Regions from separate parts of the Kitasatospora sp. NPDC059571 genome, predicted to be linked through region 2. Evidence: riboswitches for the same ligand, from Rfam matches in the RefSeq annotation. Region 2 holds a riboswitch; each other region holds the start of a gene.

Region 1 (4,191 bases), on a different contig from region 2:
CAGCACCGGCAGCCCGGCCGCCGCGCGGGCCTGCAGGGCGGTGTCCAGGCCGCGTTCGCGCAGCCAGGCCAGGTCGGCGACGGTCGCCCGGGTGCCGGGCAGCACCACCAGGTCGGCGTCGGCCAGCTCCTCCGGCCGGGTCGCCCAGCGCACCAGCACGCCGGGCTCCTGGGCCAGCGCGTCGACGTCGGTGAAGTTCGACAGCCGCGGCAGCCGCACCACGGCCACCTGCAGCACCTCGGCGCCGTGCGGGGCCGCGGTCGGACGGTTCTCCACCGCGGTCGACAGGTCCAGCGAGTCCTCGGCGTCCAGCCACAGGCCGGACAGCATCGGCAGCGTGCCCAGCACCGGACGCCCCGTCAGCTCGCGCAGCATCTCCAGGCCCGGCGCCAGCAGCCGCGCGTCGCCGCGGAACTTGTTGACGAACCAGCCCGCCACCAGCGCCTGGTCCTGCGCGGACAGCAGCGCCAGCGTCCCGTACATCGCCGCGAACACCCCGCCGCGGTCGATGTCGCCGACCACCACCACCGGCAGGTTCGCCGCCGTGGCCAGGCCCATGTTGGCGATGTCCCGGTCCCGCAGGTTGATCTCGGCGGGCGAGCCGGCGCCCTCGCAGACCACCACCTCGTACCGGCTGCGCAGGTCCGCCAGGCACTCCAGCGCCCGCTCCAGCAGGACGGGCTTGCGCTCGCGGTAGTCCAGCGCCCCCACCTCGGCGACCGGGCGGCCGAGCAGCACCACCTGGCTGCGGCCGTCCGCCCCGGGCTTCAGCAGCACCGGGTTCATCGCGGCCTCCGGCTCCACCCGGGCGGCCTGCGCCTGCATCGCCTGGGCGCGCCCGATCTCGGCGCCGTCCGCGGTGACGAAGGAGTTCAGCGACATGTTCTGGGCCTTGAACGGCGCCACCCGCACGCCCTGCCGGGCCAGCCACCGGCAGATCCCCGCCGTGACCACGCTCTTGCCCGCGTCCGAGGTCGTCCCTGCGACCAGCAGCGCATTCGTCACGGCGTACTCCTCTGCATCTGTGCGACCCCCGGCGCAGGAACGGGGAGGCCGGTGTGTCCCCGGGCGGCCCGGCCGAGCGAGGTGCGCCCGAGGGCGTGCGCAGCCGTCGTCACCGCCAGGGCCAGCACGCCGACCCGGCGGGAGAGCCGGCAGGCGCGTTCGATGTCCGCGACCGCGACCGGCCGCAGTTCGGCGCCGAGCACCGGCCGGTGCTCCACGCGCTCGCCGTACCGGAGGGTGCCGCCGAGGCGCACGCCGAGCCCGCCGGCGAAGGCCGACTCGGCCTGCCCGGCGTTGGGGCTCGGATGTGACGAACCGTCCCGGCGCCAGACCTTCCAGGCCGCCCGCGGATGCTCCGCGGCGGCGACGGTGAGCAGCGCGGTGAGCCGGGCGCCCGGCCAGCCGGCCACGTCGTCGAGCCGGGCCGAGGCCCAGCCGAAGCGCAGGTACCGCGGCGAGCGGTGGCCGACCATCGCGTCCAGGGTGTTGACGGCCCGGAAGGCCAGCAGCCCGGGGGTGCCCGCCAGCGCGCCCCAGGTCAGCGCGTTGACCACCGCGTCGGCGGTGTTCTCGGCGACCGACTCGACCACCGCCCGGGCGATCTGCTGCCCGTCCAGGGCGCTCGGGTCGCGGCCGCACAGGTGGGGGAGCCGCTCGCGGGCGGCGGCCAGGTCGCCGTCCTCCAGGGCGCGGCCGATCGTCCAGGCCTCGCGGGTCAGTGAGGTGCCGCCGAGCACCGTCCAGGCGGCGGCCGCGGCGAGGGCGGCCCGGGCCGCGGGGCGGCGGCGCAGGGCGTGGTCGGCGAGCGCGGCGCCGGCCGCGACGGCACCCACGCTCAGCGCGGTGAAGGCGGCCCCGGCACCGCGGTGGTCGCGCCACAGCGCCCGCTCCAGGCGGGTCGCCGCGGTGCCGAACAGCGCCACCGGATGGCCCCGCCGGGGATCGGCGAGGGCGGTGTCCGCGAGGTGGCCGGCGACGGCGCCGAGCAGATAGGGGGCGGCGGATCTCAACCGGCGCACGGCGCGGCGCCCGGGGCAGGGGGGAACGGCGACCGCTGGGCAGCCTGCATGGCGTGCGTGTCCTCACTCAGGGTCCGCGCCCTGGATCGACGAACCGGCGGCGAGAGTCTCCTGGCTTCCGGGTCGGACGCACCCTCGGGCCTTCCAGCGGCCCTGTGGCGGACCGCCGTGACCATCGGTTCGAGCGTGCTCCCCGGTGACAGTGGCGGGACCGCGCCGGACTCGCACCGGCTTCCTCTGCATGCCTCCGTATGGCCCCAGGATCCCATCACGCGGTCCGACCGGCCGTCAACAAAGCCCGTGGAGGGGTTGGTCACACACCGTCGCCGCCCGGCCGCGGGTGCGGGCCGTCGCTCCCTCCGACGATCACCCGGGATGCGGGGCCGCCGCTCGTACGATCCTCCAGGGGCCGCGCGGGGCGGCGGCCGGGCGCTTCGTGCGTTCGGCGGGTGATGGCCCGCCGGGTCCGCCCGTACGTTCTTGTCGCATGCGACGCAGACCGCCCCCTCCGCCGCCGGTGCCGTTCTCCCCGCACGCCGCCCGGGCGCACCGGGCCGGACTCGGCCTGACGCCCGCCCAGGTCGCCGACGGCATGGCCGCGCACGGCGTTCGGCTGCTGCCCACCCATGTGATCGCCTGGGAGAGCGGCGAGCTGCGCCCCGACGAACAGGAGTTCATCGCCCTCGCCCGCGCGCTGTGGTGCCCGCCGGTGCAGCTGATGGGCGTGCGCCCGGCCACCCTGCGCGACCACCGGCTGGCCCGGGAGCTGACCGCGGACCAGGCCGCCCGGCGGATCGGCGTCACCGCCCAGACCTATGAGAAGGCCGAGCGGACCGGGCGCTGGGACGCCGACGAGGAGCAGAGTCGCGCCCTCGCGCACGCCCTCGGCCTGACACTGCGCACCCTCGTCCGGGTGACCGGCCGTCAGGAGGACCTGGAGCGGTGCCTGCGGCAGGTCGTGGACGGGCGCTGGCAGGCCCGGCTGGACGCGGTGGCCCGGATGGTCCCGGCGCCCCGCGAGGCACTGTCCGCGGCCCTCTCCGACCTCCAGAACGAGTACCTCGTCCCCACGCACTGGGGCTCCGCCGTGCCCGCGGCGCAGCAGCCGCCCGCCGCCCCGCTGCCCAACCGCTTCTGGGAACTGCTCGGCCGCCGGCCCACCGACGTCCCGGTCTGACCGCACCGGTCGCCGGTCGCCGGTCCCGTCGCCGGTCCGGGTCGGAGCGCCCGTCCACCCGCCCGTCCGCCGCGCCCGGACGGACCCGCTCCGGTGGCCCGCGGCCCCCGGCGGGCGTGGACTGGGAAGGCCATGCCCGAGACCAGCCGACCCCGGGGAGCACCATGCGTTGGGGAATCGCCGCCGCCGTCGCCGCCACCGTCACGGCCGGAGCCGGCGCCGCGGTGCTGCTGCTCGGCCGCCGGGCGTCCGAGCGCGCCGTCCGCCCCGGCTTCGCCGCCGGGACCGCCGAGGCGCTGCGCGTGCAGGACACCGGCCCGGAGTGGGTCACCGTCACCCGCAGCGTGGAGACGGCCCGCGCCGGCCGCTACGCCCTGGAGCGGTCGGACGGTGCGCGCGCCGTCATCGGCGAGGTGCTCGGTACAGGCCCGCAGTCGGTGACCCGCCGGCTGCTCGGCACCGGCTCCGGGACGCTGCGCGCCGGCGACGAGGTGCGCCTCACCCCCCGCGTGTACGCCGGCGACCCGGCCACCGACCTCGGCCTGACGTACTCCGAGGGCACCGTCGACGGCGAGCTCGGGCCGCTGCCCGCCTGGCACGTGGCGGGGATCCGCGGCCTGTGGGTGATCCTGGTGCACGGCCCGGGCGCCGACCGCCGGCAGGCGCTGCCGGTGCTCCCGCTGCTGAACACGCTGCGCCTGCCCGCCCTGGTCGTCACCTACCGCGGCGACGAGGGCGCGCCGCCCTCCCCGGACGGCCTCGGGCACTTCGGCGAGACCGAGTGGCGGGACGTCGACGCCGCCGTCCGCTTCGCCCGCGAGCAGGGCGCCGGGCGGATCGTGCTGTACGGCTGGTCGATCGGCGCGACCATGGCGCTGCACACCGCCGCCCGGTCGGCCTGGCGCGAGTCGCTGGCCGGCCTGGTGCTGGACTCGCCGGTGCTGGACTGGCCCGCCACCGTCCGCCGGGCGGCCGTCCGGGCGGGCCAGC
Region 2 (4,191 bases):
GTTGGAGTTGCCGGCCTCGGTGGTCGGGTAGAAGTTGATGTCGATGACCCGGTCCAGGAAGGTCACCGCGGTGCGGACGGTGGCGTCCAAGCGCTCCCAGTCCATCGCGTTCAGCAGGTCGGCGGCGGTGGCGCCGGCGGCGACGTGGGCGCCCAGGTTGACCGAGCCGAGGTTGCAGACGGCCGTCTCGGAGTCGTCGGTGACCTCCAGGATCTCCGTGCAGAGGTTGGAGGAGTGCACGGTGCGGCCGGGCAGCGCGGTCTGGTTGGCGGCCCGGTTGGAGGCGTCCTTGAAGGTCATCCAGCCGTTGCCGGTCTGCGCCAGGGTGCGCATCATCCGGGCGTACAGGGTCTGCGCCGGGATGGTGCGGACGGCCTTGCCGGCCTGCTCGGCCTTCAGGTACGCCTCGTCGAACTCGGCGCCCCACAGGTCGACCAGCTCGGGGACGTCGGCGGGGGAGAACAGCGACCAGTCGGCGTTCGCGTTGACCCGGCGCATGAACTCGTCCGGGATCCAGTGCGCCAGGTTGAGGTTGTGGGTCCGGCGGGCCTCCTCGCCGGTGTTGTCGCGGAGCTCCAGGAACTCCTCGATGTCGGCGTGCCAGGTCTCCAGGTAGACGCAGGCCGCGCCCTTGCGGCGGCCGCCCTGGTTGACCGCGGCGACCGAGGAGTCCAGGGTCCGCAGGAACGGCACGATGCCGTTGGACTGGCCGTTGGTGCCGCGGATCAGGCTGCCGCGGGAGCGGATCCGCGAGTAGGACAGGCCGATGCCGCCGGCGTGCTTGGACAGCCGGGCGATCTGCGCGTAGCGGTTGTAGATCGAGTCCAGGTTGTCCAGCGGGGAGTCCAGCAGGTAGCAGGAGGACATCTGCGGGTGCTTGGTGCCGGAGTTGAAGAGCGTCGGAGAGGACGTCAGGTACTCCAGACGGCTCATCAGCCGGTACAGCTCGGCGACCTCGGCCACCGACTGCTCGCTGTCGCCGACCGCCAGGCCCGCCGCGACGCGCAGCAGGAAGTGCTGCGGGGTCTCGACGACCTTGCGGGTGATCGGGTGGCGCAGCAGGTAGCGGGACTGCACGGTGCGCAGGCCGAAGTACTCGAAGCGGTCGTCGCCCTGCGGGTCGATCAGGGAGTCGAACAGGTCGGCGTGCCGGGCGACCAGGGCGGCGGTGGCGTCGCCGATCAGGCCCTCGGCGTGGCCGACGGCGATCGAGGCGGCGAAGGAGTGGGCGCCCTGCGAGACGGCCTCGTCCCGGATCTCCAGGGCGAGCAGGCGGGCGGCGAGCTTCGAGTACTGGGGGTCCTCGGCGATCATCGACGCGGCGGCCTCCACGGCCAGCCCGCGCAGCTCGGCGAAGTCCGAGCCGGCGTGGCGGCCGCGCAGCGCGGCGGCGGCGACGTGGCCGGGGTCCACCTGGGGGAGGTCGGTGCTGCGGTCGGTGAGCAGCCGGAGCAGCGCCGCACCGGGGTCGGTCTGGGCGGAGTCGGCAGAACCCTGGGAGGGCAGGGTGACTGAGGCAGCGACGGTCAAGGCGCACTCTCTCCTGTGGCGGCAGCGGACGGGGCACCTCCCGTGGGGGAGGCCGCCCGGACCGGTACGCGGCAGGGGAGGACGGCACGCCCGGTTGCTCCCAGGGCGCGCGGCGCCACCCGGCCTGCCCGCGAGGCCCGGACGTACAGCTGTGCTTCATGGCATCTGCGGGGAAGCCGGTGGCACACCGTCGGCAGGCCCTCGGACTGCGCGGGCCCGGGCAATCACGGGCCTGCTCACCGTTGCGGGGCAGTCCCGGACTCCCACCGGGTTCCCCTGCGTCGACAGCGAGAGTGAGCATACATGTTGTGGTGTCTGATCTACGCGACCCCAGATGTTGTGTCGTGCGGCGTAGTCTCCGGGTGGCGGGGAGTGACCGTCCGGGGAGTCGCGGACGGCCCGCCGAACCCCGCCCAGGTCCCTGTCGGTCCGTCGGACCGATGGCCTAGGATCTGCGCTCATGAGTGATGGGGCGGGTATGAACAACGGGGGGTACGGGCCGTACGGCGGCCCGGGCGGGCAGCCTGGGCAGTTCCCGGGCCACCTCCCGCAGGCGTCAGCCGAGCCCGACTGGGCCGCCATGGCGGACCGCGCCGAGAGCGAGCAGCGCCGCCGCCGGCGGCTCAGGACCCTCCTCTTCGGCGTGCTCGCCGTCGTCGTGGTCGGCGGCCTGACCGCCACCGCCGTGGTGGTCGCGGGCGGCAAGAACGACCCGCCGGCCCCCGGGCCGACCGCCTCGCAGTCCGGCACCGCCCGCCCGGCCCCGGCCGGCAGCGGCGGCGCCGATCCGGCCGACCCGTCGCAGCCGATCTGGGAACTGGCCACCGACGGTGCGCCGGTGGACCCGGCGGCGTTCTTCCCCGACGAGACGCTCACCATCGACGGCCGGCCGTGGACCCGCCGCAGCGCGGCCACCACCGAGCCGTGCTGGAACGCCACCATCGGCGGCCTCGGCGACGTCATCGCCGGCCAGGCCTGCCGCCAGGTGCTCCGGGCGACCTACGTCTCCGGCGACAGCGCGGTCGTGGTCGGCATCGCGGTCTTCGACCACAAGCTCCAGGCCGAGACCGCGATGAAGAAGTACCGCGGCCACATCAAGGGCCTCAAGGCCGACGGGGTCGCCGACTTCTGCCAGGCCGTCGGCTGCACCAGCACCCACGCGACGCTCGGCCGGTACGCCTACTTCACCGCCTCCGGCTCGGCCAAGGTCGGCGGCACCGCCGCGGACCAGGCGGCCACCGACGCGGCCCCGGACTTCGCCAAGCACCTGAAGCAGACCCTGCTGGCGCGCGCCGCGGCGGCCGGCAAGCACTGACCTGGGGCGCCGCCGGGAGCGGCGGCCCCGGGGCCGGGGGGTCCTGAGCGGGCGGGTACCGTTCCGTCCGGAAGATCCACATCTGCCCTGGGGGAGCCTGTGATGCTGCCGCGCGCGCTGCGCAGCCGGGCCGCGATACCGGTCGCCGCGGTCACCGCCGCGGCCCTGTGCACGGCCGTGGTCCTGATGGGCGGGGACGGCGGGGCCGCCCCCGCACCGGGTGCCGCGCCGAGCGGCACCGGGTCGAGCCACCTGGTCCCGGCCCGGCCGCTGCCCGCCTCGCTCGGCGCCGACCTGGTCAAGCGGGACCCGAAGGCCTCGCCCAACGCCCGGGCGGTCTACCAGATGCTCGCCGACCTGGAGAGCCAGGCCCGCGACGGGCACCCGAAGGGCACCGTCATCGGCCACCACGTCGAGGCGCAGAACGAGCTGTACAACCTCAACTACGGTGACTACCAGGGCATCAAGGGCGTCGGCTACTACTACAAGAAGGCCGCCGACATCACCGGCAAGCTGCCCGGCTTCGTCGAGACCGACCTGGGCCCGGGCTACGGGCAGGGCGACTGGGGCGTCGGCAACCCGCGCAGCTACTCCAAGGACAAGTGGCCGACCTGCTCGTCCAAGTGGCAGTACACCGACGATGCGGTCGACCTGCTGACCGCCGTCTGGTCCGGCCACCCCCGACCCGACGACGGGACGTACGGCGCCAGCGGCGTGCAGCAGAACTGCGACGGCTCCACCACCTCGCTGCCGGACAACGGCGGCGGGCCGGCCGGGCTCGTCGGGATGTCCTTCCACGAGCCGTACCCCGGCTCGCCGGTGAAGTCCTTCGACCGGGTGCTGTGCGCCAACTCGCCGGCCGCGACCGACCCCACCTGGTTCGGCCGGGTCGTCGACGACTCCGCGGGCACCGCCGAGCACCGGCAGCTGCTGACCGACCTCTCCTACCTGGCCGACCACCTGCAGTACCTCGCGGACCACGACGTGCCGGTGCTGTTCCGGCCGTACCACGAGATGAACAACGCCGACTGCCGGCACAGCTTCTGGTGGTCCGGGCAGCGCGGCGCCGACTACCAGAAGCTCTGGCGGATCACCTATGACTACCTGGTGAGGACCCGCGGCCTGCACAACCTGATCTTCGTCTGGTCGCCGGTCTCCTGGGACGGCGCGCCCGGCGTGGACCCGTGGAACTACTATCCGGGCGAGCAGTACGTGGACGTCGTGGGCGTGGACGACTACAGCGGCAGCCCGCGCGACCCGATCGGCACCGGCGAGGTGTGGACGAAGCGCTACTACGACGGCCTGGCCGCCTACCGGAAGCCGCGGATCCTCGCCGAGTCGTTCGC
Region 3 (4,191 bases), on a different contig from region 2:
TCGGTCCGCAGCCGCTTGATGTTGCGGCCGAGCGCCTGGGTGATGAGGTCGGGATCGGGCACGTCAGTCCAAAATATTGATTCGGCAGGTTCACTTTGTTGCTCTACGCTGCGGATCGAACGAAGAGTCCACCCGACAGTACTTCGGAGTCCACTGTGGTGTCCCAGCTCCTCGCCCTCTCCGCCAGCCTGCTCTGGGGGCTGGCCGACTTCGGCGGCGGCTCGCTGACCCGCCGATTGCCCGCGCCGACCGTGGTGGTGGCCTCGCAGGCCGCCGCGACGGTCGTCCTGCTCACCGCGCTCGTCCTCGGCGGCGGCCCGTACGCGCTCTCGCCCGCGCTCTGGTACGCCGTTGCGGCCGGGTTGATCGGCCCGTTCGCGATGCTCGCCTTCTACCGGGCGCTGGCGCTCGGCCCGATGGGCGTGGTCTCACCGCTCGCCACCGTCGGGGTCGCCGTCCCGGTCGGGGTCGGCCTGGCCCTGGGGGAACGGCCGGGTGCCGGGCAGGCCGCCGGGATCGGCATCGCCGTCCTCGGTGTGGCACTGGCCGGCGGCCCGCAGCGCGGGGGCACCGCGGTCTCCACCCGCGTACTGCTGCTCACGCTCGGCGCGGCCTTCGGGTTCGGCGCGGTAATGGCACTGATCGCGCAGGCCTCGGCCGACGGCGGTCTGCTGACCGCGCTCTGCGTCCAGCGGCTCTGCAACGTCGCGGTCGGCGGCGTCCTGCTGCTCACCGCCGGGAACGGCCGAGGGGCCGGCCGTGTCGCAGGTGAGGGTAGGGATGCGGGCGCGCATGCGGGTGCGGGTGCGGGTGCGGGTGCGGGTACGGGTACGGGCCGGGGCGAGCCGGGATCGATGCGCCGCAGCCTGCCGGCGCTGACTGCGGTCGGGCTGGCGGATGTCACCGCCAACGCCACATTCGCCGCAGCCTCGCACGGCGGTGCGCCGGCCGTGGCGGCGGTACTCGCCTCGCTCTATCCGGTGGTGACCGCACTGATGGCGCGCAGCCTGCTCAAGGAGCGGCTGCGCCGCCTCCAGGTGGTGGGCGCCGGACTGGCCGTACTCGGCACGCTGCTGCTCGCGGCGGGCTGACCGGCCGCGCTGACGGCCGGACGGCCACCGGGCGGACGATCCGGAGGGCTGCTCAGCCGGTCCGCTTGGCCGCCCACCGCTGTTCGACCCGGGCGAGCCGCCAGTAGGCGATCGCCGCGGCCCAGACCGCGACGAACATGCCGACGATGACGAAGCCGACATTGTCCAGGCTGAGCCCGGCCACCCATCCGCTCACGGGGTCGGTCAGGCCGAGCTTGTCGTGCAGGACCGCCACCAGCTCGATCGTGCCGATGACGAACGCCACCGCGATCGACAGACCGGTGATGGTGAGGTTGTAGAACACCTTCCGCACGGGGTTGGAGAAGGCCCACTGGTAGGCGAAGTTCATGAAGGTGCCGTCCAGCGTGTCGAACAGGCTCATCCCGGCCGCGAACAGCAGCGGCAGGCAGACGATCGCGTACCAGGGCAGACCTGCCGCAGCTCCGGAGCCGGCCATCACCATCAGGGTGACCTCGGTCGCGGTGTCGAAACCGAGGCCCAGCACCATGCCGACCGGGAACATCTGGCCCGGCCGGGAGATCGAGCGGGTCGCCCGGCCCAGCACACGGTTCATCAGGCCTCGCGAGGCCAGCCGGCGCTCGAGCTCCTGCTCGTCGAACCGGCCCTCCCGCATCGCCCGGAAGAGCCGCAGGATGCCGGCCAGCGCCGCCAGGTTGAGCGCGGCGATCAGATAGAGGAAGACGCCGGAGGCGGTCGTCCCGATGGTGCCCAGGACCTGGTGGGTGGTGGAGTCCTCGTTCATCAGCACGCCGGCGAGCCGGGCGCCGCCCGCGACCAGCGCGGCCATCAGCACCACCATCGAGGAGTGCCCGAGGGCGAACCAGAATCCCACCGAGACCGGCCGCTTGCCGTCCGCCATCAGCTTGCGGGTGGTGTTGTCGATCACCGCGATGTGGTCGGCGTCGAACGCGTGCCGCATGCCGAGGGTGTACGCGGTGATCCCGAGCCCGGCGCCGAACACCTGGCTGCCGACCTCGTACCGCTCCGGAACGACCAGCAGGAACAACGTGCCGAACGCAGCGACGTGCATGGCGAGGATCACCGCCAGCAGCCCCGCCGTGCGCAGGGTGTCCTCCCGCTGCCAGCGGAAGCCCGGCAGCGGCGCCGGCGGGGACTCGACCGAACCGGTCGCGGGCAGGGTCATCTGCGGATCACGCTCCAGCACCTCGTGGAATGACGTCGTGAGATGCCGTGGCCGGTCTCCTGGCTTACGGGGCTCCGCACCGGCCCGACGGCAGGAACGGACATCCGAACCCGGCCTTCCCGGACGCCTGCGCGTCCCGTGGCACGAGTGGGTACGGACACCCCCGATCACAGTGGCGAGGGCCGCTCCGGACTGGGACCACAAGGTCCGCCACCGGTCTTCCCGAACACCACGGCCAGCCCACCGTAGGGCTGACGGCTCGCCAGCTGCAAGCCTGCACACCTGCGCAGGTGTCGAAGATCACGGCCGTACCCCGCAAGGCCGGCCCCGGAGGTCTGTTCGGGAAGTCTGTTCGGGAGGTCGGTGCGGAAGGTCGCTGCGGGAGGTCGCTGCGGGAGGTCCGTTCTGAAGGTCCGCCGGGGGGCGGTTCGGGGAGTGAGCGCCGAGGGCCGGCCCGGGAGGCCGTCTCCGGAGGACTGATCCGAAGGCCTGCGACAATGCGGCCATGCACCTCGTTCCCGCCGACCGCGCCGGCCATCGCACCATCGACGGGCACCGCGTGTGCGAGGCGATCGCCGCCATCGGCGACACGGCGCACGTCCGGGCCTGGGCCGATCGGTTCGCCCTGCTCGCCGAGCCCGGACGGCTGGCGCTGCTGCTCGCCCTCCACCGGACCGGCCCGCTGGCGGTGAGCGATCTGGCGGTGGCCACCGGGATGCGCGATCCCGCTGTGTCGCAGGCGTTGCGGCTGTTGCGGGCGGCGGGCGCGGTGACCGGCGAACGCGACGGCCGGATCGTGCGCTACCGGCTCGCCGACCCCGCGATCGCCGAACTCCTCGTACACGGCGTGCTGGGGCAGCGCGACTGAGGCAACGAGCCCGGTCCCGGCCGGCCCACCGCGGCGAGCGGACGCGGACGACGTGTCGGCCGCTCGGCCGCTCGGCCGCTCGGCCACTGACAGACTGACGTTCGATCAGGTCTGCGAAGTGTCAGCTTCAGCCAATTTTTCTTGTCATGTCACCTTGAATACTCCCCGGTACACCATGCTGCCGGAGGCGGTCCGGCCGGACCGCCGATCCAGGCATCCGCCGAGGAGACACCGTGACGCTTCGCCGTTCGTTCGCCGTGGGACTGCTGGCTGCGGCCGCCACCCTGATCCCTGGTCAGCCCGCCGGTGCCGCCACAGGCGGCGCTCTGCCGTTCGGCTCGGCCACCACGGTCGGGCTGCACAACACGTACGACCCGGCCGCCTTCCCGTACCTCGCCCAGGGCCTGGACACCGGTACCGGCATGATCGAGCTCGATGTCTGGACCGACACCATCACCACCGAATGGAAGGTCAGCCACTCGAACCCGTTGGGCAACTCCAACAACTGCACGGCGGCCAGCAGCCCGGCCCAGCTGTACAGCGGCGGCGCCAACAAGAACCTCGAGAACTGCCTCGACGACGTACGGGTCTGGCTCGGCGCCCACCCCGGCAGCGGCCCGCTGGTCATCAAGCTCGAACTCAAGGGTGGCTTCGCCGCCAACCGCGGGATGGGCCCGGCCCAGCTCGACAGCCTGATCGCCACCCACCTCGGCAGCGCGGTGTTCCGCCCCGCCGACCTGCTCGCCAAGCCCGGCGGCGGCGCGTACGCGACCCTCGACGACGCCGCCCGCGCCGGCAACTGGCCGAGCCGCGCGGCCCTCGCGGGACGGGTCCTCGTCGACGTCATCCCGGGCACCGTCGAGGAGAGCAACCCCTTCGACACCCTCCACACCGATGTCGAGTACAGCCGCCACCTCCGCGACCTGGCCTCCGCCGGGAAGGCCGGGCAGGCCCAGGTCTTCCCCGTGGTGCACGGCGCCGCCTCGGGCGACCCGCGGACCGGGTACAGCGACACGAGCATCCGCCCCTGGTTCGTGGTCTTCGACGGTGACGCGTCGGCGTACGTC

The links. Region 2 has a riboswitch for cobalamin ahead of ACFV0G_RS13775 (ribonucleoside-diphosphate reductase subunit alpha). Riboswitches for the same ligand answer to the same signal wherever they lie in the genome.
Region 1: another riboswitch for cobalamin. It lies ahead of ACFV0G_RS28260 (cobalamin biosynthesis protein); the one in region 2 lies ahead of ACFV0G_RS13775 (ribonucleoside-diphosphate reductase subunit alpha).
Region 3: another riboswitch for cobalamin. It lies ahead of ACFV0G_RS03010 (HoxN/HupN/NixA family nickel/cobalt transporter); the one in region 2 lies ahead of ACFV0G_RS13775 (ribonucleoside-diphosphate reductase subunit alpha).

Annotation. Positions count from the first base shown of each region.
Region 1 is NZ_JBHWBW010000331.1:2,195-6,385, reverse strand. It holds gene ACFV0G_RS28265 (cobyric acid synthase) at 1-1,005, opposite strand, end outside; gene ACFV0G_RS28260 (cobalamin biosynthesis protein) at 1,002-2,015, opposite strand; cobalamin riboswitch at 2,129-2,263, opposite strand; gene ACFV0G_RS28255 (helix-turn-helix domain-containing protein) at 2,512-3,201, shown strand; gene ACFV0G_RS28250 (alpha/beta hydrolase) at 3,366-4,191, shown strand, end outside.
Region 2 is NZ_JBHWBW010000093.1:1,926-6,116, forward strand. It holds gene ACFV0G_RS13775 (ribonucleoside-diphosphate reductase subunit alpha) at 1-1,530, opposite strand, end outside; cobalamin riboswitch at 1,705-1,848, opposite strand; gene ACFV0G_RS13780 (hypothetical protein) at 1,991-2,845, shown strand; gene ACFV0G_RS13785 (glycoside hydrolase family 26 protein) at 2,948-4,191, shown strand, end outside.
Region 3 is NZ_JBHWBW010000010.1:14,591-18,781, reverse strand. It holds gene ACFV0G_RS03020 (XRE family transcriptional regulator) at 1-62, opposite strand, end outside; gene ACFV0G_RS03015 (EamA family transporter) at 159-1,091, shown strand; gene ACFV0G_RS03010 (HoxN/HupN/NixA family nickel/cobalt transporter) at 1,144-2,256, opposite strand; cobalamin riboswitch at 2,288-2,505, opposite strand; gene ACFV0G_RS03005 (ArsR/SmtB family transcription factor) at 2,762-3,124, shown strand; gene ACFV0G_RS03000 (phosphatidylinositol-specific phospholipase C domain-containing protein) at 3,358-4,191, shown strand, end outside.